3 regions of the Massilia sp. PAMC28688 genome follow, and region 2 is predicted to be linked to each of the others. Evidence: predicted binding sites of a transcription regulator. Region 2 holds the regulator's gene; each other region holds the start of a gene.
What was found. Region 2 encodes sigma-54, which starts transcription at its own class of promoters, with help from an activator protein. Its sites were predicted from a motif close to TGGCANGNAANCTGCTTT; they were not measured.

Region 1 (7,789 bases), 1.9 Mb from region 2:
CCCTTCATTGACCTGGTGCCGGCGCAGGGCGTCAAGCTCACGCCCAAGCACTATGCCTATCTCAAGATCTCTGAAGGCTGCAATCACCGCTGCAGCTTCTGCATCATCCCGTCCATGCGCGGCGACCTGGTATCGCGCCCGATCGCAGACCTGATGCTGGAAGCGGAAAACCTGTTCAAGTCCGGCGTCAAGGAGCTGCTCGTCATTTCGCAGGACACCAGCGCCTACGGCGTGGACGTCAAGTTCCGCTCCGGTTTCTGGAACGGGCGCCCGGTCAAGACCCACATGACGCAACTGGTCGAGGCCCTGGGCCAGCTGGCAGCGCAGTACGGCGCGTGGGTGCGCCTGCACTATGTGTATCCATACCCGCACGTGGACCAGGTGATCCCGATGATGAGCGGCGGCCATGTCCTGCCTTACCTCGACATCCCCATGCAGCACGCCCATCCCGATGTCCTCAAGCGCATGAAGCGCCCGGCCAGTGGCGAGAAAAACCTGGACCGCATCCAGGCCTGGCGCGCCATGAACCCGGACCTGACGATCCGCTCGACCTTCATCGCCGGCTTCCCGGGCGAGACCGAAGCCGAGTTCGAATACCTGCTGGACTTCCTCAAGGAAGCGCAGATCGACCGCCTGGGATGCTTTGCCTATTCGCCCGTCGAAGGGGCCACCGCCAACCTGCTTGACAACCCGGTGCCGGAAGAAGTGCGCGAAGAGCGGCGCGCGCGCGTGATGATGCTGCAGGAAGAAATCTCGGCAAAGCGCCTGCAGGCCAAGGTCGGTCAGAGCATGCGCGTGCTGGTGGACGAAGTGGGCGCGCGTGAAGCCATTGGCCGTTCGTGGGCCGATGCGCCCGAGATCGACGGCGTGGTCCACATCAAGCGCTCGCTGGTGCCGGGCAAGAAGCTGGCGGTGGGCGAATTCGCAGAAGTGAAGATCACCGCCTCCGACGCCCACGACCTGTGGGCCACGGTCGTCTGAGTCATGAAGCCATCGCCGCAAACTAACCTCATTCACGGCGACTACACGCCGCCGGCGGGGTTTGCGGCCTTTCCGGTGCCGATCCATCATGCCTCCACGGTGCTGTTCGAGAGCGTGGCGGCCATGCGCTCGGGCGACTGGAAGGACAAGAGCGGCTACACCTACGGCCTGCACGGCACGCCCACCACCTTTACCCTGGAAGCGAAACTGGCCGCGCTTGAAGACGGCCGTTTCTGTCTGCTCGCACCCAGCGGCCTGGCTGCCATTGCCATGGTTAATTTCGCTTTCCTGAAAAGCGGCGACGACGTGCTCTTGCCGGAGAACGTCTACGCGCCCAACCGTGAACTGGGCCGCTGGCTGAGCAGCGACTTCGGCATCAGCGCGCGCTACTACGACCCCATGATCGGGGCCGGCATCGGGGCCCTGATCCAGCCCAACACGCGCCTGATCTGGACCGAGGCGCCCGGCTCGGTGTCGATGGAAGTGCCGGACCTGCCGGCCATCTGCCAGGCCGCCAGGGAACAAGGCGTGCTGGTGGCGCTGGATAACACCTGGTCGGCGGGCCTGGCCCTGCGCGGATTTGCGCATGGCGTCGATATCATCATGCAGGCCCTGACCAAGTACCAGTCCGGCGGCTCGGACGTGCTGATGGGCGCCGTCATCACGCGCGAGCAGTCCCTCAATGAGCGCCTGGCCATGGCCCACATGCGCCTGGGGATGGGCGTGGGGGCTGACGATGCCTACCTGGTGCTGCGCGGCCTGTCGAGCATGAAGCTGCGCTTCGCCGCCCATGATGCGGCGGCCCGCAGGATCGCCCTGTGGCTCAAGGCGCGCCCGGAAGTGGCGCGCGTGCTGCACCCGGCGCTGCCCGATTGTCCGGGCCACGAGACCTGGAAGCGTGACTTTCATGGCGCCGGCGGCCTGTTCTCGGTGATTTTCGACGCTCGCTACAGCGAGCAGCAGACCGATGCCTTTGTCGACAGTCTGGCGCTGTTTGGCATCGGCTACAGCTGGGGCGGTGCGCACAGCCTGGCCATGCCGTACCGGATCGGCACCATGCGGCGCGGCTGGGAAGGCGCCGGCACGCTGGTGCGTTTCAATATCGGCCTGGAAGAGCCGGACGACCTGATCGCCGACATCGAACAGGCGCTGGCGGTGCTGGCCCCTTAGGGTCGCACATTCCCCTCGGCCCAGGCCACGATGCTGCCCGCATCCATGGCGCCTGGCTGGCGCGCCACTTCGCGCCCGCCCTGGAACAGTGCCAGCGTCGGGATGCTGCGGATGTTGTAGCGCGCGGCGATATCCTGCACGTTTTCCGTATCGACCTTCAGGAGCCGCATGCGCGGTTCGAGCCGCTGCGCCGCCTGGGCAAAGGCCGGCGCCATCATCTTGCAAGGCCCGCACCACACGGCCCAGAAATCGACCAGCACGGGAATGTCATTGCGTTCGATATGCTTGGAAAAGCGCGCGCTGGTCACGTCGATGGGTTTGGACATGAACAGCTCGCGCGTGCACTTGCCGCACACCGGCTGGTCGGCGAGGCGCGCAGGTGCCAGCCGGTTCACGGCGTCGCAATGGGGGCACACAATATGGACAGGGTCGGACATCCGGGTCTCCGCGTAGGTGGTCACGTAAGGTGGAACAACAGCGATATTGTAAGACCGTGGCGGCGTCTGGTGTGTTCCGGTAGCGCGCCTGTCGCTGCTACACTGCCTCGCATGACCAATACCGCTTCCCCCGGCGCCGGCGCGCCGGCCCGCCTGCTGACCGGCTGCGCCGGCTGGACCATCACGCGCGACACCGCGCACGCCTTTGAGACAGATGGCAGCCACCTGGAGCGCTACGCCAGGGTATTTCCGGCGGTGGAGATCAACTCCAGCTTTTACCGGCCGCACCAGGTGCGTACTTACGAGCGCTGGGCGGCCAGCGTCCCTGACGACTTCCGCTTTTCGGTCAAGCTGCCGCGTACGATCACGCACGACGCGCGCCTGGTCGATATCGGCACGCCCCTGGACCAGTTCGCTGCCGAGGCAGGGGCGCTGGGCCACAAGCTGGGGTGCGTGCTGGTGCAACTGCCGCCCAAGCTGGAATTCGATGCCATGGTAGCGGCGCCGTTTTTCGCACGCCTGCAAGACAGTTTTGGCTGCACGATCGCCTGCGAAGCGCGCCATCCGAGCTGGTTCGGTGCGCAGGCGACGGCGCTGCTGACGGAGTGCGCGGTGGTGCGCGTGATTGCCGACCCGGCCAAGGGACAGGACGGGCCCCATGTGCCAACCACCTCCACCATGTATGTGCGCCTGCATGGTTCGCCGCGCATTTATTACTCGTCCTATCCGGACGACTACCTGGCGCAGCTGGCGCGCGATCTGGACGACCATGTGGCAGCCGGCCGCACGGTCTGGCTTATCTTTGACAATACGGCTTCCGGCGCGTCGCTTGCCAATGCGCTGAGCATCGCCTCCCTGTCCGCCGCACACCGCGGCGGCTGACCGGCATCAGCGCCGCCAGCCACCGCGCATGCGGCCGCGGCTCCAGTGGTGCCCGAACACAAATCCCAGGCTCAGGTGCACGGGCGGCCAGTAATAGGCCGGCTCCGGATAGTATGGCCCCGGGCTGTACACGGGGCGGGGCGTGTACACCGCCGGCGGCGGATGGAAGGGAGCAGGATTGTAGGAATACTCCACTGCCTTGCCATCGGGAGAGGTAGCCGCCACACGTGCGGCCGTCCCGGCCGGCACTGGCGTGACCGACACCACGCGCCACTGCCTAGGATCGCGTGGCGCATGACTGGTATGACTGCCGGGCGGTGTGGCAGCACATCCCGCAAGAGCAAGACAGAAAGCGAGCGTCAGTAATTTCATGGCAATTCTCCCGACAGGTTGCAATTGATTGTAGTCCAATTCAAATCCTGGGGCGCCGCCATCGTCGTGGAAAACGTCGAAATTCTTTACACTACATTGTCAGAAAACTATTGGTGTTGACGTATGTCATTGATCTATAAGGGTGTCGCTTGCCTGGCATGATTAATGCTTTATATCCTGCATTGACGCATGCTAGGTTAATTAATACCAATATTTAGGACTTCCCAATGAAATTTGCATCGAAATTTGCCGTTGCTGCCATCGCCGCCTACTCCTTCGCAGGCGTTGCCAACGCTAACGTCGTCATGAACGACTGGGTATTCAACCCAACCGGCACCGGCTTTGCCGCCGGCCAGGTCATCAATGAATACCTCGACATTAACGGCAATGCTTTCATCCAGCTGACCCCAACCAGCGCCTCGACCTTCAACTTCGTCGAGCACGCCGTGTTCAACATCGTCCAGGCTGACAGCAATGGCCAGTACTTCCCGATCAACTACGCTGGCGGCAACATTTCCGCAACGTTTGAAGCTTATGGCACGGGTAACTTCTCCGGCGCCTTCACCTTCACCGGCGGCAAGATCACCATGTACCACAACCCGACCAATGGCCAGTACGGCACCACCGCCGGTATCTACGGCGCCAACCTCGGTACCGTGATTGCCAACTTCGACGTGATCGCCGGCGGCGGCGGCAACGTTGATGGTTCGGGCAGCCCAACCAACAATGGCCAGATCAGTGTTAACGCCCGCGCCAGCACCCCGGGCGGCCTGACGGCAGGTTACTTCTTCCGCGGCAATGGCGCTGACCTGGCCAACGAAGACATCCTGTCGTTTGCATTCACCAACGCCAACACCGTGGGCTCGCCAACCAGCCGTCTGGTGAACGAAGTTGCATGCCAGTACGCAGCTTACGCCGGTCCTGGCTGCGCTGGCGGTACTTACCGTAACGTTGCAGGTAGCCACTTCTTTGTAAGCAACAACGGTCAGTTCAAGCTGGCATCGGAAGTACCAGAGCCAGGTTCGCTGGCACTGCTGGGCCTGGCCATGCTGGGCGCAGGCGTAGTCAGCCGCAAGCGCAAGCAAGCTTAAGTTTCAAAGCTGGTACAGAGAAGGGCGCTGCGGCGCCCTTTTTTAACGTCCGCATATTCATGTGATTGGTCAGAAAGCTGCATCATGTTTATCCTGCGCGCCGCCCGTCTTGCGGAAAAAGACGCCATGAACGCCCTGATCCGCAGGTCCGGCACCGGCCTGGCGGCAGGCTTCTACACCGAGGAGCAGGCCCGGGCCATCACGCGCGAAATCTTCGGCGTTGACAGTGCGCTGGTGGCCGATGGCACCTACTTTGTCATTGAAGACGAGGGCGTGATGGTGGCCTGCGGCGGCTGGAGCCGGCGCGCCACCGATTTCGGCGGCGACCATGCCAAGAGCGGCAATGACCGGCTGCTCGATCCGGCCAGCGAGCCGGCGCGCATCCGGGCTTTTTTTGTCGACCCTGCCATGGCCCGCAAAGGGCTCGGTTCCATGCTGCTCGAACACTGCACGCAAATGGCGCGCCAGGCCGGGTTCACGTCTCTGGAACTGGTGTCGACCATGCCCGGCGAGCCACTCTACATCCGGCATGGCTTCAGTGCGCTCGAACGGATTAGCTTGCCGCTGTCGGGCGGGGTGGTGGTGGCGCTCACCCGCATGGGCAAGCGCATCGGCTAAGCCGTCAGGCCAGCACCGCCAGCAGGCCATCGAGGCCACTGAAATTGAGGGCCACCGATGCCTGCGCCCGCACCACCGGCTTGGCCCGGAAGGCTACCGACAGGCCGGCAATGCCCATCATTTTCAGGTCGTTGGCGCCGTCGCCCATGACGATGGCCTGGCGCGGGCTGATCCCCATCTCGTGACACACGCGTTCCACCGTGGCCTGCTTTTCCTCGGCATTGACAATGGTGCCTGCCACCTGGCCGGTCAGCTTGCCGTCCACGACTTCGAGCGTATTGGCGTGACTGTAGTCGATGCCCAGACGTTCGCGCAAGCGGTCGGTAAAGTAGGTGAACCCGCCCGAGACCAGCAGCGTTTTCAGCCCGGCAGCCTTGACCGCGGCCAGCATTGCCTCGCCACCCATGGAAATGGCCAGCCGCTCGGTGTAGACGCGCTCCAGCGCACTGGCGTCGAGTCCCTTGAGCAGGGCCACGCGCCGGCGCAGGCTTCCGGAAAAATCAAGTTCGCCGCGCATGGCCGCCTCGGTGATTTCCGAGACCTGGGCTTTCAGGCCCTGCATGTCGGCGATTTCGTCAATGCACTCAATGGTGATGAGGGTCGAGTCCATGTCCATGGCGACCAGGCGAAAGTCTGCCAGGCTGCGTCCCGGTGTAATGAACGTGGCGTCCAGCCGCGCCGATTCCGCCGCCAGGAACAGTGTGCGGTGCAGGGCCTCCGAATAGGCCACGTTTTCGCAGCGTACTGCGTGCTCGCCGATGCCGACCACCCGTTCAGGCGCCGCCAGTGCGGCGATCCGTGCCAACAGCTCAGGTGTCGCGTCAGGACCCTGCAAGACCAGGTTCATATTCATGTTCAATGGGCCGGCCGTCATGCCAGCAGTTGTTTGATGGTTTGCTTTACCTGCAGCACGCGCGATGCCAGGTCCGGCATGCTGGCGGTGATCTTGAGCTTGTCCTGGCCGGCCAGCTTGATATGGCGGCTTTTCTGGATCAGCGTGATGATGCGCATGGAATCGATGGGCGGATTGACCATGAATTGCAGGTTGGCCGCCTCGCTGTGGGCGTCGATCTTGATGATGCCCACTGCCTTGGCCGCCACCCGCAGGCGGTGCGTTTCAATCAGGGCCTGCACCGGGTCCGGCAGCTTGCCGAAGCGGTCGATCAGCTCTTCCTGCATGTCGTCGATCTTGTCCTGGGTGGCGCAGTTGGCCATGCGCTTGTAGATGGACAGGCGCTCATGCACGTCGCCGCAGAAGTCGGCCGGCAGCAGGGCCGGCACGTGCAGGTTGATTTCGGTGGTCGTGGCCAGCGGCGCGGCAAGGTCGGGCTCCTTGCCCGCCTTGAGCGAACGCACCGCTTCATTGAGCATGTCGGAATAGAGCTGAAAGCCCACTTCCAGCATTTCGCCGGACTGATTCTCGCCCAGTACTTCGCCGGCACCGCGGATCTCCAGGTCGTGCATGGCCAGGAAAAAGCCGCTGCCCAGTTCTTCCATCTGCTGGATCGCATCGAGCCGGCGCTGCGCCTGCTTGGACAGGCCGGTCACATCGTTGACCAGTAAATAGGCGTACGCCTGGTGGTGCGAGCGTCCCACCCGGCCGCGCAGCTGGTGCAGCTGCGCCAGGCCGAACTTGTCGGCGCGGTGCATGATGATGGTGTTCGCGGTCGGCACGTCGATGCCGGTCTCGATAATGGTGGTGCACAGCAGGATGTTGAAGCGCTGCGCCACGAAGTCGCGCATCACCTTTTCGAGGTCGCGCTCGTGCATCTGGCCGTGGGCCACGCCGATACGCGCCTCCGGCAGCAGTTCGCTGAGCATGGCGAAGCGGTTCTGGATGGTTTCCACTTCGTTGTGCAGGAAATAGATCTGGCCGCCGCGCTTGAGTTCGCGCAGGCAGGCTTCGCGGATGACGGAGCCATCCTCGCTGCGCACGAAGGTCTTGATCGCCAGGCGCTTCTGCGGCGCCGTGGCAATGATCGAAAAGTCGCGCAGGCCTTCGAGCGCCATGCCGAGGGTGCGCGGGATGGGGGTGGCGGTGAGCGTGAGCACATCGACCTCGGCGCGCAGGGCCTTGAGCGCTTCCTTCTGGCGCACGCCGAAGCGGTGTTCCTCGTCGATGATGACCAGGCCAAGGCGGGTGAACTGCACGTCGGGCGAGAGCAGCTTGTGGGTACCGATCACGATATCAAGCGTGCCGTCGGCCATGCCCTTGATGGCGGTGTTGATCTCCTTGCC
Region 2 (7,789 bases):
TATCGCGCGCGGCATTCTTGTCTATCATGGTGGCAATCGAAGGCGACAGCGTCAGCGTTTCGTCATCGGCGCGCTGCCAAATCACGTCCATCGACCCGGACAGCATTTCCTGGCGCGACTTGCCGTCGCTTTGACCATGCCAGCGTAGCTGGTCGGACTGACCGCGAACGGCAATGGACTCGCTGATGTTGCTGCGCTCCAGCCCGGAGCCCGCTTCTGCGGAAAGCTGAAAACTGTACCGCAATGGCGATCCCTGCACTGAGCTGTTGCGCGACAGGTCCATCGTCACCTTGGGCTCGCCACCCGTGGTTTCAATGCCGGCAGCAATCTCGGTCTCTGTCTTGCGCGTCGTCTTGCGGGTGATGATGTTGATTGTCCCTGCAACGCCAAAGGGTCCGTACTCCGCCATGCTGGATTTGACAATTTCGATCTTTTCGACACTGACCAGGTCAAGCTCGGTGGGGGAACGCCCGACCGGCGCCTGCCCGTCGAGCAGTATCTGGGTATAGCCGGGCATGTTGAGAAGACCGATGCGCCCGTCACTGCTTACGGTCACGGCCGGTTCGCGCCGGAGCATGTCCTCGACCTTGCGGACGCCACTTTCCTCGATGCGCTTGCGCCCGATAATGATCTTCCCGGCGACGAACTGGCGCCGTGCCTCTGCATCACTTTGCGCGCCCGTCACCTGCACCACCGGCACCGCGGCCCCTGAAGCGTCATCGGCCCACACGGCAGCAGGCTGGCTAGCCAACAGCACAATGGCGATCGATCGATGCGTTATATTCACAGACATTTCCCCATTGTCGTTTGTGCACCCAGGCCGGCTCAAGCGCCAACGCCACGCCCGTCGATGCCGAGGGGAAATACTAGCAGCGGGAAAATCGTGAAACTTTGCGGCAAACGAGATTGGCATGCGGTTTCAGCCTCGCTACAACAGCTTCGCCGCTGCGATGACTAGCATGCTGCGGTTCGGTGCCGACACAGTGGACCGATCGGCCGACAGTTGCACGCGCAAGCGAAGCGCAATTGTCACGATAATCAACACCCTGCTTGCAAGACACGGGCCCCAGGCGCTCGCGCGGCGTCCAAACAGAAAATGGCCGCATGCGGTATCATCAAGGGCATGCGCATTGTTCTCATTACAGGTATTTCCGGTTCAGGTAAGTCAGTAGCTGTCAGGGTACTTGAGGACTCTGGATACTACTGCGTTGACAATCTCCCGCCCGCCCTGCTGCCAAGCCTGGTAAGCGCGCTCATTGCCGACGGTACCGAGTCGCTGGCGGTGGCAGTCGACGCCCGCAGCGCGCAATCGCTGGTCGAGCTGCCGGCCAATATCCGCATGCTTAAGGACGATGGGCACGACGTCAAGGTCATGTTCCTGACCGCCAATACCCATTCGCTGGTAGCGCGCTTTTCCGAAACGCGGCGTAGCCATCCCCTGTCGCACCAGCTGCGGCCCGACGAAAATCCCGCCTCGCGCCGCACCCTGATCGAATGCATCCTGGAAGAGCGCGAACGGCTGTCCGCCATCGAGCAGCTGGGACATGTGATCGACACCTCCGAACTGTCGGCCAACAAACTGCGCGCCTGGATCAAGGAGCTGGTGGCCATTGAGCGCGCGCCCATCACGCTGTTCTTCGAGTCGTTTGCATTCAAGCTGGGCGTGCCGCTGGACGCGGACTTCGTGTTTGACGTGCGTGCGCTGCCCAATCCCTACTACGACCTCACGCTGCGGCCGCTGACCGGCATGGACGCGCCGGTGATTGCCTTCCTCGACGCGCAGCCCAGCGCCGCCGAATTGCTGGAAGATATCCGCGCCTTTATCGCCAAGTGGCTGCCGTCATTTAAGACCGACAACCGCAGCTATCTGACGGTGGCGGTAGGGTGTACCGGCGGGCAGCATCGCTCGGTGTACATGGCCGAAAGGCTGGCCGCCTACTTCAGCCCGACCGAGCGCGTGGTACTGCGTCATCGCGAACAGAGCTAGTCCGCCCGCCACAGTCCGCAGGGGCCGCCCCCTTGAAGATCAGCCTTGCAAGTGCCGCAGCGGATGCGCGCTGTCCGGCCACACCGGCATGAAAAAGCGCGCCACCATGTCCTCGCTCACCTGCTCCAAAGTCGGCGGATTCCACTTCGGCGCATTGTCCTTGTCAATCACCAGCGCGCGCACGCCTTCCAGCACTTCGCCGTGTTCAAAGTTGTGCCGCACCATGGTGCGTTCCATGCGCAGGCAGCCCGCCACATCGAGGCCGGCACCGCGTACCAGCAGTTCGCGCGTTACGCACATCATCAGCGGTGAACGCTGGCGCATGGCGGCCAGCGCCTTTTGCGCGAAGGCACTGTCGTCGCCTTCGAGCGACAGCATGATGGCGGCGACCGACGGGGCGCCGAAATGGCGGTCGATGTCAGCGCGCGCTGCTGCCAGTTCACTGCTGCCAGACTGTCCAGCAAACGGCGCCGCAAAATTGCTGATCGCCTCGCGCAGCTGCGCCCCTGGCGTGGCGTCGATGAGCGCGCCAAGCGCTGCCATCTGCTCGTGCGGCACGAACAGGTCGGCCAGTCCCACGTACAGCGCATCGGCCGCACCGATGGTCAGCCCCGTCAGCCCCAGGTAGTTGCCCAGCTGCCCCGGCGCACGGGACAGGAAGTAGCTGCCCCCCACATCGGGAAACAGGCCGATGTTCACTTCCGGCATGGCCATCTTGGTTTTTTCAGTCACGATGCGGATGCGGCAATCCGGGCCGCCCTGCGCAATGCCCATGCCGCCCCCCATGACCACGCCATCCATCAAGGCCACGTAAGGCTTGGGATACAAGTGGATCAGGTGGTTGAGTGCGTATTCCTCGGTGAAAAAGTCTTCCAGCAGCGCGCTGCCTCCCATGGGCGTGGCATGACCGCACTCATGGAAAAAGCGGATGTCGCCGCCGGCGCACAGCGCCTTGGGACTGCTGCTGCCGATGACCACCGCATCGATCCCGGCGTCGTCACGCCACGCCTCCAGGATGGCGGTCAGGTCGCGCACCATCTGCAGCGACAGCGAATTGAGGGCCTTCGGGCGGTCGAGGGTGATGATGCCGGTTCGGTCGGCAACGCGATGCAGGACGTATGTGCTCATGGCAGGCAGTAGGAAAGAGAAAAGAGCGCTATTTTACCGCCGCACTGGAGCGCCACCAATTGCTTCCGGCAAGCCGCCCGGGCCCGCACCTGACCAGGGCGCCGGATGCTGACCGCGAACAGCAAAAAGGCGCCCTCGCGGACGCCTTTGGCTGTGGAACCCGGTGCAGTTACACCGCTTCCGGGCTCTGCTCTTCAGGCATGTGCTTGATGGCCTGGTGATTGTGGTCCTGGACCTTGCCCTTGTACTTCATGACCTGGCGGTCGAGCTTGTCGACCAGGCAGTCGATGGCCGCGTACAGGTCGTGGGAGAGGCTTTCCACATAGACAGTTTTGCCGGACAGGCGCAGATTGATTTCGGCCTTCTGGCGCTTTTCTTTTTCAGTGAGATTGTCGACGGTGAGAATCACGGCGATATCGATCACCTGGTCGAAATGGCGCTTTACGCGCTCGAGCTTGGCTTGTACGTATTCACGGATGGCTGGTGTCACTTCGAGATGATGTCCGCTAATTGTGAGATTCATACACACTCCTAAAGATGGTGTCACTTTCAGTTCATGCGCGTGCGCAGAGGAACAAGGCTTACCACCTGGCATTGCCAGGCAATACTGCAATCTACAGACACTTTCGGAGACTGACGGGCGGGATTTTGAGCGCTTCCCGGTATTTGGCAACGGTCCGGCGCGCAATGACCATACCCTGTTCCCCCAGCATGTCCGCAATCTTACTGTCGGATAATGGATTTTTAGGGTCTTCTGCTCCTGTCAATTGCACAATCAGCGCGCGAATCGCCGTCGAGGATGCTTCTCCCCCCGCTTCGGTGGCGACGTGGCTGCCGAAAAAGTACTTCAACTCAAACATGCCGTGCGGGGTCAGCATGTATTTCTGCGTGGTGACACGAGAGATGGTGCTCTCGTGCAGACCAAGTGTATCAGCAATTTCGCGCAGCACAAGTGGGCGCATGGCAACCGCCCCGTGCGAAAAGAAATTGCGCTGGCGCTCAACAATTGCCTCCGAAACACGCAGGATGGTGTCGAAACGCTGGCGCATGTTTTTGATCAGCCACTTCGCTTCCTGCAGCTGCGCGCTCATCTGTCCTTCGCCCTTGCCCTGCTTGAGCAGGCTGGCATACATATTGTTCACCCGCAGGCGCGGCATGACTTCATTGTTGAGCGATACCGACCAGCCGCCCTTGGCCTTGCGCACGATCACGTCCGGCACCACGAAGTCCGACACGTCCGACGCGAACACGGCGCCCGGATGCGGATTGCACTGGCGGATCACGGCCTGCGCCTCGCGCAGGTCTTCGTCATCGCAGTCGAGGGCCTTTTTCAGCTTGTTGAATTCGCGCTGCGCGAACCAGGCCAGGTGCTTGTCGACGATGGCCAGGGCCATGCGCCGCGTGACCAGCGGTACGCCCGGCATGGCCTTGATCTGCAGGCACAGGCACTCCGAGGCCGAACGCGCCCCCACGCCCACCGGGTCAAAGCTTTGCAGCAGCGCCAGCGCGGTCTTCATTTCGTCGAAGTCGATCTCCAGTTCGGCCGGCAGGCGTTCGTGGATCTCTTCCAGCGTTTCGGTCAGGTAGCCATTGTCGTCGAGCGCATCGATGATCAGCTCCACCAGTGCGCGGTCGCGCCCTTCGCTCACCGTTACCCGCATCTGCTCCATCAGGTGCTCGCGCAGCGTGGTCGACGACGCTTCCAGCTGCGGGCGCGAGTCTTCATCGTCCGAGCCCTTGGCACGGGTCTGTTCGCCCCAGTCGGCGTCGCCTTCCGGTCCCTGCGGCGCTTCGCTGTCCGGCGCATCGCCACCCTCCGCTTCGGCCGGCGCCGGTGCATCCTGGGCGCCCGGCTCCGGCGCCGCTTCGCCCGGCGTGGCATTGCTGCCGATGGCGCCGTCGGCCAGCAGGCGTACCGAGTGGTCAAGCGGATCGTCCAGGCGTTCGAGCAGCGGATTGTCGGTCAGCAGCTGCTCCAGTTCCTGGTGCAGCTCCAGCGTGGACAGCTGCAGCAGCCGGATCGACTGCTGCAGCTGCGGCGTGAGCGCCAGGTGCTGCGAGGTGCGTAGTTGAAGTGACTGTTTCATCGCTTACATGCGGAAGTGTTCACCAAGGTAGACGCGCCGTACCGATTCGTCCGCGATGATGTCGTCTGGCCGTCCCGACGCCAGCACCGCACCCTGGTTGATGATGTAGGCGCGGTCGCAGATGCCAAGCGTCTCGCGCACATTGTGGTCGGTGATCAAGACGCCGATGCCGCGCTCTTTCAGGAAGCGCACGATGCGCTGGATCTCGATGACGGCAATCGGGTCGACGCCGGCAAACGGCTCGTCGAGCAGGACAAAGCGCGGGTTGGTCGCCAGCGCGCGCGCGATTTCCACGCGCCGCCGCTCGCCGCCGGAGAGCGACATGGCCTGGCTCTCGCGCAGCTTTTCAATCTGCAGGTCGGCCAGCAGGTTGTCGAGGCGCTCGTTGATCTCGGTCTTGGAGAGCGATTTGCCATCCACCTTTTGCAGTTCGAGCACGGCGCGGATGTTTTCTTCCACTGTCAGGCGCCGGAACACCGAAGCCTCCTGCGGCAGATAGGACAGGCCGAGCGTGGCGCGGCGATGAATCGGCATGGTCGAAATATCGACCCCGCTGATATCGATACTGCCCGCGTCCGACGGCACCAGGCCCACGATCATGTAGAACGAGGTGGTCTTGCCGGCGCCGTTGGGGCCCAGCAGGCCCACGACCTCGCCGCACTCCACCTGCAGCGAGACGTCGCGCACCACCAGCTTTTTGCCATAACTTTTCTGCAGCCCGCGAACGATCAGCGTGCTGCCGCAGCGTTTCGGTTCCATGCTCAGGTCCCCGGCGACTGTGACGGAGCCGGAGCCGGAGCCGGAGCCGGAGCCTGCGCAGGCGTCTCCGTTGCGGCGCGCGGCCGGCGCGGGGCGATGATCAATTGTCCGCGGCCGCCGCCAGGCTTGCTGGCGCCGCTGGCATCATTGCGGGCCGTGAATACCTCGCGCAGACTGTCGTAGGAAATGTATTCGCTCTGGATTTCGTCAGTCAGGCGCGTGCCTTCCAGCTGGCGAATGCGGGCGCCGGAAAACAGCTTGACCAGGGCGCTGCGCTCGTCGTACTCGATGCGCGCCGCCTCCCCTTCCACCCACAGATTGGGGCCACCGTCGCGCTTCTGGCGGAAGGTCGCAGGCTTGCCACCGTTGCTGGTCATGGTGATCTGCATGTAGTCGTCGGCCGTGCGCTTGATGACCACCCGTTCGGCGCGCAGCACCAGCGTGCCCTTGGTCACAATGACGTTCCCGGTCAGGATGGTGGTCTGGTTGACTTCATCGACCACCAGGTCGGTGTAGTCGATCACGGCGGTCTTGCCCGCGTCTGCCTTTTCGGCCGAGGCGGACAGCATGGCCAGCCCCATGACGGCGATTGCGATAATTTTTTTCATGTTCTTGTCAGTCTGTTTGTTTGGTCTTGCCCGATGCTAGCGCGCCGCCGGTGGCGGATACACCATCCTGCCGCGGCCCATCGTGATCTGGCGCGTGGCGTCGTTGGCCTGCATTCCCATGCCGGTAATGGTGGCGCTGCCCATTGTCATCTTGACCTGCTGGTCCGTTTTCATGCGGTCTTCGTCCGGCAGCACTGTCAGCGCCTCGGTCTGCATCTGCATTGCGCGCGTGGTGGCCGATGCCGGACGGCTGATATCGACATTTCCCAGCAGGTCCACCTCGTTGTCCTGGTGCCGGATGCGCGCGCTGTTGGCCCTGGCCGTCATGGGCGGCGCGCCCGGGGTCAGGTTCTTCAGGATCGGCCGCTCGACGATGGACACGTCGCTGTGCGGCCGGTGCGTGAGGCGCTCGCCATGGAACAGGTAGCGCGGCTTGCCGTCAGGAGTCATGCGCACGAAGCTGAATTTTTCGATGATGTAATCCGGCTCGTCGCCCGCATCGGGGTTGAAGCTCACATCCGGCCGGTTCATGACCTGCACCAGCCAGAACGAACCGGCGGCCAGGAACACCCCGGCCGTGATCATCGCCAGCAGCGGCCAGCGGTGGGCTGTGCGCTTGTGTTTATCCATCAGGCGAAATACGGCGCCAGCGCCGCCTCGTACGTACCCTGGGCACGCATCACCATGTCGCACACCTCGCGCACGGCGCCGCGCCCGCCCCCCGCGCGCGTGACGTAATGGGCGCGGTGCTGCACCTCCGGGTGGCCGGTTGGTACGGTGACGGCAAAGCCCACCTGCAGCAGCAGCGGCAGGTCGATCACGTCGTCGCCGATATAGCCGCACTGGTCGGCCGTCAAGCCGGTTGCCTCCAGCAGGCGCGCAAAGGCCACCCGCTTGTCGTGGATGCCCTGGTGCACGTGCTGTATGCCCAGGTCGGCCGCGCGCCGCACCACGATCGGCGAATTGCGGGCACTGATGATGGCGGTCGCCACCCCGCTTTTCTGGAGCAGCTGGATGCCCAGGCCATCGAGCACATTGAAGGTCTTGGTCGCTTCGCCATCCGGGCCGTAGGTAAGGCTGCCGTCGGTCAGTACGCCGTCGACGTCAAAGATCATGACCTTGATGGCCGCAGCGCGGCGCATGTGCGCAAGTTCGGTGCGGGGACGCTCTGCCGCGATGTTGTTCGGGTCAGTCATCAGATCACCTTTGCGCGCGTGAGG
Region 3 (7,789 bases), 240 kb from region 2:
CGAACTGGTGGCCTTGCCCGTCTATTGGCTTTTTTCCCACTGATATTACGCTTCCGAAAACGAATTCTGGACGAACGTTTGCGCTTCTGCCACGGCTGTTTCTGCTCGGCCAACACAGTTAAAAACCCGACAGTGGCCCCTGTGCCACAGCTCGCTTTTGAATGGGATTTCTCAACAGAATTTCCGAACATCTCTGATATATTGCCCGCAGGCATTTCGTATTTATTCTATGAATCTGCAGCAAAATCAATCGGAGCACAGTGTGACCTTACTCAAGAAAACCCTCATCTCGGCCGCCTTTCTTTCCGCCTTCGCCGCGACGGCGCTGCTGACCGCCACGGCATTTGCGCAGACCGCTGCGGCCCGTGTCCAGCCGCCGCTGCAAAAGCCTGCTTTCCCGGCCATGCGCCTGATGGAGATGAGTAATGGCGAGCGCGCGATTGGCAATCTCGGTAATCGCCTGCCCGAAGTGGCGGCCTACTATGGCAAGACAGTGGCCGAGTTTGCCCAGCAACTGCGCACCGACCGTTCAGCCTGGATCGACAAGAGCGGGCGCCTCATGTTCATCGAGCATGGCTTGACCGTGTCGGGCAGCGACCTGGCACCGGGCGGCGCCATTTACCCGGCCGACCAGACCTTCAAGCTCCATTCGCGCCCCGGCTCCAAGCGCAAGATCTACCTCGACTTCAATGGCCACACCACCACCGGCAGTGCCTGGAACAGCAGCTATGGCCTGACCACCATCACCAGCCCCGCGTTCGACCTGGACGGCCTGCCCGGCACCTACAGCGCGGCCGAACTGGCAATGATCCAGAACATCTGGCGCCGCGTGGCGGAAGATTACGCCGCCTTTGACGTGGACGTGACCACCGAGGAACCGCCGCTCGACCAGATGACGCGTACCGCGCTCACCGACGACACCTATGGCGCGCGCGCCCTGATCACCAGGAACTTCACCGCCGGCACCACGCGCGGCGATTGCGGCTGCGGCGGCTTTGCCTACGTGGGCGTGTTCGATAATGTCGGGGAAAACTACAAGACTGCCTTTGTGTTCCAGGACAAGCTGGCCAATGGCGAGAAGAACATTGCCGAAGCCGTCACCCACGAGGTAGGCCACAACCTGGGCCTGTCGCACGACGGTACCGGCAGCACCGGCTACTACACCGGGCACGGCACGGGCGTGACCGGCTGGGCGCCGATCATGGGCGTGGGTTACTCGCGTGAACTGGTCCAGTTCAGCAAGGGCGAGTACCTCAATGCCAACAACAAGGAAGACGACTTCCTGGTCATGCAAAACAATGGCGTCGTGTTCGCTGCCGACGACTTCGGTAACACCATTGCCACCGCCACCGTGCTCGCGGCAACGCCGGCCAATGGCGTCAACAGCTACAGCATCCGCGGCCTGGTGGAAACCCCGTCCGACATGGACTTCTTCAAGTTCTCGGCCGGCGCCGGCACCTTGACCGTCAACGCCACGCCGTTTGAACGTTCGCCCAACCTCGACATCCTGATGCAGGTACGCGATGGCAACGGCACCGTCATCGCCCAGGCCAATCCCCTGGACGCGCTCAACGGCACCATTTCCATGCAGCTGCCCGCAGCCGGCAACTACTACCTGAGCATCCAGGGCACCGGCAAGGGTGATCCGCTGGGCACCGGCTACAGCGTCTATGGCAGCATCGGCCGCTACTCGGTATCGATGTCGGCGCCGGTCACGGCCGGCATGCCGGTCGCATCGATCAGCACCAGCGCCACGTCCGGCCCGGCACCGTTGCTGGTGTCATTCTCGGGCGCCGCGTCGAGCGATCCGTCTGGCACCCTGCAGTCGTATGAATGGAACTTTGGCGACGGCAGCGCGCCGGTTGCCGGCGCTACCGCCAGCCACAGCTACGCCGCCGCCGGCAGTTACAGCGCCACGCTCAAGGTCACCAATGCCAGCGGCATGACCGATACCCGCGCCGTGACCATTACCGCCACCTCCGTCCAGCCGCGGGTATATGTCGACGCCATCACCCTGACCACCGTCGCCACCAGGAACGGCAACTATGCCCAGGCCAAGATCACGGTCAAGGACACGGCAGGGCGCGCCATCCAGGGCGCCACCGTCACCGGCAACTGGAGCGGCATTGTCAGCAGCACCAAGAGCGCCGGCACCAATACTGCCGGCATTGCGACCGTCAATTCGCCCCTGAGCAAGGTGTCCGGCACCTACCAGTACGCCGTCACCGGCATTGCTGCCCCCGGATTTGCCTACGATGCCGCACTGAACAAGATGACGAGCAACGCCATCACCCGCTAAGCGGCAGCTGTGCGCAAAAAGCCGTGCCGGCATCATGCCTGGCACGGCTTTTTGCATGACAGGTGCGGTTTCCGCCTCAGGGCGAGGGCGGGGCGCGCTCGGCCGCCCTGGCCATCTGCACCTGCAACTGGTACTTCATGACCAGCAAGCCCGGTGACGGCGCTCGTGTGGCAAGCTGCCAGAGGATGCCCAGGGCGGCGGCACTGATGCCCACCATGGCAAGCAGGCGACCGCCGGCGCTGCGGCCAAAGGTCAGCAGGGAAAACGCCAGGCCCAGGACCAGGCCCGCCACCAGGCCGCCGATATGGGCTGCATTGTCAATCCCGATGCCGGTATTGAGAAAGCCGATGACCAGGTTGATGGCAATGGTCTGGATCAGGGGACCCTTCATGCCGATGGCATGGGCGTCGAGCTGGCCGCGCCCGGGCGACAGGATGCGGCCCAGGAATGCGCCGCTGATGCCCATCAGCGCGCCGGAGGCGCCGGCCGCCACGCTCACTTCCTGGCTGGCGCTGAACCACATGGCACTGGCCAGGCTGCCGAACAGGCCGGACAACAGGTAGATGAGCAGGAAGCGCAGCTTGCCGAAGGCGCGCTCCACGAAAGGGCCGAGCACCAGCAGCATGTACATATTGAGGGCGATATGGATCAGCCCGATGTGCAGGAACATGCTCGACAGCAGGCGCCATGGCGCGTCGGTGAGCGTGAGCGGCGCCACGTTGGCGCCCCAGGCAATCATCTGCAGCACCTGCGGACTCATCCAGTGCACGCCGCTGCCAAGCTGCACCAGGTAGACCAGGATACTGATGGCCGCCAGCAGCATGACGACCGGGGTGATGCGGGACGGCGCGGCCGGCGCGCCGCTGTCTGCTGTCGAGGAAGTAGTCATGGCAGCCAATTGTTATATTTACAATGCTGCAATAATAGCATCTGCGCGGCGGAGCGCCGGCGCGACACCGTGCAGTGCGCTGCTTACACCTTCTGGCTGGCCAGGCTTTCCTCCAGCTGCTGCACGCGCAGTTCCAGCGCCTCGAGCCGGGCGCGGGTCTTGGCCAATACCTGGTTCTGGATATCGAATTCTTCGCGCGTGACCAGGTCCAGCTTGGAAAATCCCTGGGTCATCATTGCCTTGACGTTCTTTTCAATGTCCTTGGCGGGCGAACTCTCGATGGCCTGGTTGATCTTGCCCTGCAAGTCGTTAAAAAAGCTGTTCATGTCCATGTGCTCTCCTGGTGAATCCGTGATGCACCGTCGTGGTGCTGGCAGTGCATCGCATTGGTGCGATTGTCGCGCCGGCATGTGCCGGAGCGTCATTCGCCACGCTGTTCTGCAGTTTATTAAAGGCAAGATGGGTAGGCACCGTGAAAAAATCAAGGGCGCGCCCCCGCATTTTACGCTGGCACGACTCCTGCTACTGTCCCCGTAGACGACCTTGTTTCACCTGATTTTAATCCGCAACCGTGCCACACGTTCAAAACAATAGGGGAACCGCCATGAAAAACCTGACCAACCAGTTCACGCTTGCCGCCTCGCTGGCGCTGGTAGTGGCCGCTTTCGCGCCACTGGCCCACGCTGCCGATGACGCGCCCGAGCACGCCGTGAGCTACAACGCTGCCGTCACCAGCGACTACCGCTACCGCGGCCTGTCGCAAACGCGCCTGCAGCCGGCCTTGCAGGGCGGGGCCGACTATACCCACAGCCCCAGCGGCTTTTACCTCGGCGCCTGGGCGTCCACCATCAAATGGACCAAGGACCTGGGGGGCGATGGCAGCGTGGAAATTGACCTGTACGGCGGCAAGCGCGGCGAGCTCAGCCCGGGCGTAAGCTATGACGTGGGCGGCCTGTACTACGCCTATCCGTCCAACGACCTCAATCCCGATGCCGACACCTTTGAACTCTATGCCCAGCTCGGCTATGGCCCGGCCACCCTCAAGTACTCGCACTCGACCACCAACCTGTTCGGCACCGCCGACAGCAAGGGCAGCGGCTACGTGGACCTGAGCGTGAACCAGGAAATCGCCCCCGGCCTGGTGCTGAACCTGCACGCCGGCCGCCAGATGGTCAAGAACAATGGCGCCTTCAGCTACAACGATTACAAGATCGGCGTCACCAAAGACCTGGGCTTCGCTTCCCTGGCGCTGGCGGTGGTGGGCACCAGCACCGACCTGTATCTGAGCCCGGTCAACGGCAAGAACCTGGGCCGTACCGGCGCCGTTGTCACCCTGTCGAAAACCTTCTGAGAGAACGCCATGAAAATGATTACCGCCATTATCAAGCCCTTCAAGCTGGACGAAGTGCGGGAAGCCCTGTCGGCCATCAATGTGCAGGGCATCACCGTGACCGAAGTGAAGGGCTTCGGACGCCAGAAGGGCCACACCGAGCTGTACCGCGGCGCCGAGTACGTGGTCGATTTCCTGCCCAAGACCAAGATCGAAGCGGCGGTCGACGACGCCATCGTCGAGCAGGTGATCGAAGCGATCGAACTGGCAGGACGCACCGGCAAGATCGGTGACGGCAAGATTTTCGTCTATAACCTCGAACAGGTCGTGCGTATCCGGACCGGCGAGACCGGCAACGAAGCACTTTAAGGAACTGATCATGAAAAACACACTGCTCAAATGGCTCGGTGCGGCCGCCTTGCTGGCCGCCGTTGGCGGCGCCCTGCCGGCGCTGGCCCAGGACGCCTCGCCGGCCGCAGCACCGGCGATCTCGGCACCGGCAGCTGACGCTGCCGGCGTACCGGACGGGGCAGCGGCCGAGGCAGCTGCCGCCGCGCTGCCGGTGGCCGCTGCCGAAGCTCCGGCCGCCGCGCCTGCCCCCGTGCCCCACAAGGGCGACACCACCTGGATGTTCATAGCCACCATCCTCGTCATCATCATGACCATTCCCGGCCTGGCCCTGTTTTACGGCGGCCTGGTGCGCAGCAAGAACATGCTGTCGGTGCTGATGCAGGTATTTACCGTGTTTGCCCTCGTCATCGTGCTGTGGTGCGTGTACGGCTATTCGCTCGCCTTCACCGCCGGCAATGCCTTCATTGGTGGCTTTGACCGCCTCGCACTGGGCGGCATCTGGGATCCCGTGGCCGGCACCTTTGCCTATGCCGCCACCTTCAGCAAGGGCGTCGTCATTCCCGAGTTTGTCTTTGTCGCCTTCCAGGGCACCTTTGCCGCCATCACGTGCGCGCTGATCGTGGGCGCCTTTGCCGAGCGTATCAAGTTCGCTGCCGTGCTCGCTTTTGTGGTGCTGTGGTTCACCTTCAGCTACCTGCCGGTGGCCCACATGGTCTGGTTCTGGACCGGTCCCGACATGATCACCGACGCCGCCACCCTCGCCTCAGAAGGCGCCAAGGCCGGCTACCTGTTCCAGCACGGCGCGCTTGATTTTGCCGGCGGTACCGTGGTCCACATCAACGCTGCCATTGCCGGCCTGGTGGGCGCCATCATGATCGGCAAACGCGTGGGCTATGGCCGTGAATCGATGGCCCCGCATTCGCTGACCATGACCATGATCGGCGCCTCCCTGCTGTGGGCCGGTTGGTTCGGCTTCAATGCCGGCTCGGCGCTGGAAGCGGGCGACATTGCCGCCCTGGCCTTCATCAACACCCTGCTGGCCACTGCCGCCGCCACCCTGTCCTGGATCCTGGGCGAGTGGGTCACCAAGGGCAAGCCATCGATGCTGGGCGCCGCCTCCGGCGCCGTGGCCGGCCTGGTCGCCATCACCCCGGCGGCCGGCTTTGTCGGCCCCATGGGCGGCCTGGTCATCGGTCTGCTCTCCGGCATTGTCTGCCTGTGGGGCGTGAATGGCTTGAAGCGCCTGATCGGTGCCGACGACGCGCTCGACGTGTTTGGCGTGCACGGCGTGGGCGGCATCCTCGGCGCCCTGCTGACCGGCGTGTTCGCCGCACCGTCGCTGGGCGGCCAGGGCATTTTCGACTACGTTGCCAACAAGGCATCGGCCGACTACTCGATTGGCGGCCAGGTCATCACCCAGCTGACCGCCGTCGGCGTCACCGTGCTGTGGTCGGCTGTGGTGGCCTTCGTTGCCTACAAGCTGGTCGACCTGGTCATCGGCCTGCGGGTACCGGAAGAAGAAGAACGGGAAGGCCTCGACATCACCAGCCACGGCGAATCGGCCTACCACGCCTGAATTTGCCGTCCCCGGCCCGCATTGCGCGGGTCAAACAGGCGCCTGCGGGCGCCTTTTTGCATTCTGCGTCCCGAATCGCTTTAAAATGCCGGTTCCGCCCCGATGTAGCTGTTCACGATCATCAAGAAGCCTTAAGGACGTCAATTCATGGTTCCGCACCTCGCCACGGCCCTCACCGGCCCGCTCCTCGACCTCGAGAAAAAGATTCTCGCAGCTACCCCCGCCATCGAGCGCTGGTTCCGGATGGAGTGGCAGGAGCATACGCCGCCGTTCTACTGCTCGGTGGACTTGCGCAATGCCGGCTACAAGCTGGCGCCGGTCGACACCAACCTGTTCCCTGGCGGCTTTAACAACCTGGCCACCGAGATGCTGCCGCTGGCCGTGCAGGCCGCCATGGCCGCCATCGACAAGTATTGCCCGGACGCGCGCAACCTGCTGCTGGTACCCGAAGCGCACACGCGCAACCCGCATTACCTGCAAAACGTGGCGCGCCTGATGCAGATTTTCCGCCAGACCGGCCTGCACGTGCGCCTGGGCTCCATGTCGCCGGAAATCACCCAGCCCACGCCGCTGGCGCTGCCAGACGGCAACATGCTGGTCATCGAGCCGATGGTGAGATCAAGCAATGGGCGCCGCATCGGCCTGGTCGACTTCGACCCCTGCACCATCTTGCTCAATAACGACCTGTCGGCCGGCATTCCATCGCTGCTGGAAAACGTGCATGAACAGTCGCTGCTGCCGCCGGCCCACGCCGGCTGGGCCCTGCGGCGCAAGAGCAACCACCTGGCAGCCTACGACGAAGTGGCGAAAAAGTTCGGCAAGCTGATCGATGTCGACCCGTGGATGGTCAATCCTTTCCACGCCAAGTGCGGCCAGATCAACATGCAGGAAGATAACGGTTCCGAGTGCCTGGCCGACAATGTCACCATGCTGCTGGCCAAGATCCGCAAGAAATACAAGGAATACGGTATCAAGGAAAAGCCCTTCGTCATCGTCAAGCCGGACGCCGGCACCTACGGCATGGGCATCATGACGGTCAAGGATGCCAACGACGTGCGCGACCTGTCGCAGCGCCAGCGCAGCAAGATGTCGGTCATCAAGGATGGCGTGGAAGTGACCGACCTGATCATCCAGGAAGGCGTGCCCACCTTTGAAAACGTCAACGATGCCGTGGCCGAACCGGTGGTCTACATGATCGACCGCTACGTGGTGGGCGGCTTTTACCGCATCCACGCCGAGCGCGGGGTGGACCAGAACCTGAATGCGCCCGGTTCCCAGTACGTGCCGCTGGCCTTTGCCCAGCAGCACGCTGTCCCCGACCTCAAGGCCAAGCCCGGCACCGCC

Region 1: pepA (flocculation-associated PEP-CTERM protein PepA) is a predicted target of sigma-54. The motif match lies at 3,997-4,014, and genes of this name have one in related genera.
Region 3: KY495_RS04970 (TorF family putative porin) is a predicted target of sigma-54. The motif match lies at 3,697-3,714, and genes of this name have one in related genera.

The regions. Positions count from the first base shown of each region.
Region 1 is NZ_CP080378.1:4,914,991-4,922,779, reverse strand. Features, by position in the region: gene rimO (30S ribosomal protein S12 methylthiotransferase RimO) at 1-981, shown strand, start outside; gene KY495_RS21900 (cystathionine beta-lyase) at 985-2,151, shown strand; gene trxC (thioredoxin TrxC) at 2,148-2,588, opposite strand; gene KY495_RS21890 (DUF72 domain-containing protein) at 2,700-3,470, shown strand; gene KY495_RS21885 (DUF3300 domain-containing protein) at 3,477-3,842, opposite strand; gene pepA (flocculation-associated PEP-CTERM protein PepA) at 4,070-4,933, shown strand; gene KY495_RS21875 (GNAT family N-acetyltransferase) at 5,018-5,551, shown strand; gene serB (phosphoserine phosphatase SerB) at 5,556-6,398, opposite strand; gene mfd (transcription-repair coupling factor) at 6,422-7,789, opposite strand, start outside.
Region 2 is NZ_CP080378.1:1,358,365-1,366,153, forward strand. Features, by position in the region: gene KY495_RS06035 (TonB-dependent siderophore receptor) at 1-787, opposite strand, end outside; gene rapZ (RNase adapter RapZ) at 1,124-1,987, shown strand; gene KY495_RS06045 (enoyl-CoA hydratase/isomerase family protein) at 2,027-3,115, opposite strand; gene hpf (ribosome hibernation-promoting factor, HPF/YfiA family) at 3,285-3,638, opposite strand; gene KY495_RS06055 (RNA polymerase factor sigma-54) at 3,730-5,202, opposite strand; gene lptB (LPS export ABC transporter ATP-binding protein) at 5,206-5,961, opposite strand; gene lptA (lipopolysaccharide transport periplasmic protein LptA) at 5,964-6,569, opposite strand; gene lptC (LPS export ABC transporter periplasmic protein LptC) at 6,606-7,199, opposite strand; gene KY495_RS06075 (HAD family hydrolase) at 7,199-7,711, opposite strand; gene KY495_RS06080 (SIS domain-containing protein) at 7,765-7,789, opposite strand, start outside.
Region 3 is NZ_CP080378.1:1,119,305-1,127,093, reverse strand. Features, by position in the region: gene KY495_RS04990 (YdcF family protein) at 1-43, shown strand, start outside; gene KY495_RS04985 (PKD domain-containing protein) at 263-2,299, shown strand; gene KY495_RS04980 (rhomboid family intramembrane serine protease) at 2,376-3,188, opposite strand; gene KY495_RS04975 (accessory factor UbiK family protein) at 3,272-3,520, opposite strand; gene KY495_RS04970 (TorF family putative porin) at 3,793-4,539, shown strand; gene KY495_RS04965 (P-II family nitrogen regulator) at 4,549-4,887, shown strand; gene KY495_RS04960 (ammonium transporter) at 4,898-6,445, shown strand; gene gshA (glutamate--cysteine ligase) at 6,593-7,789, shown strand, end outside.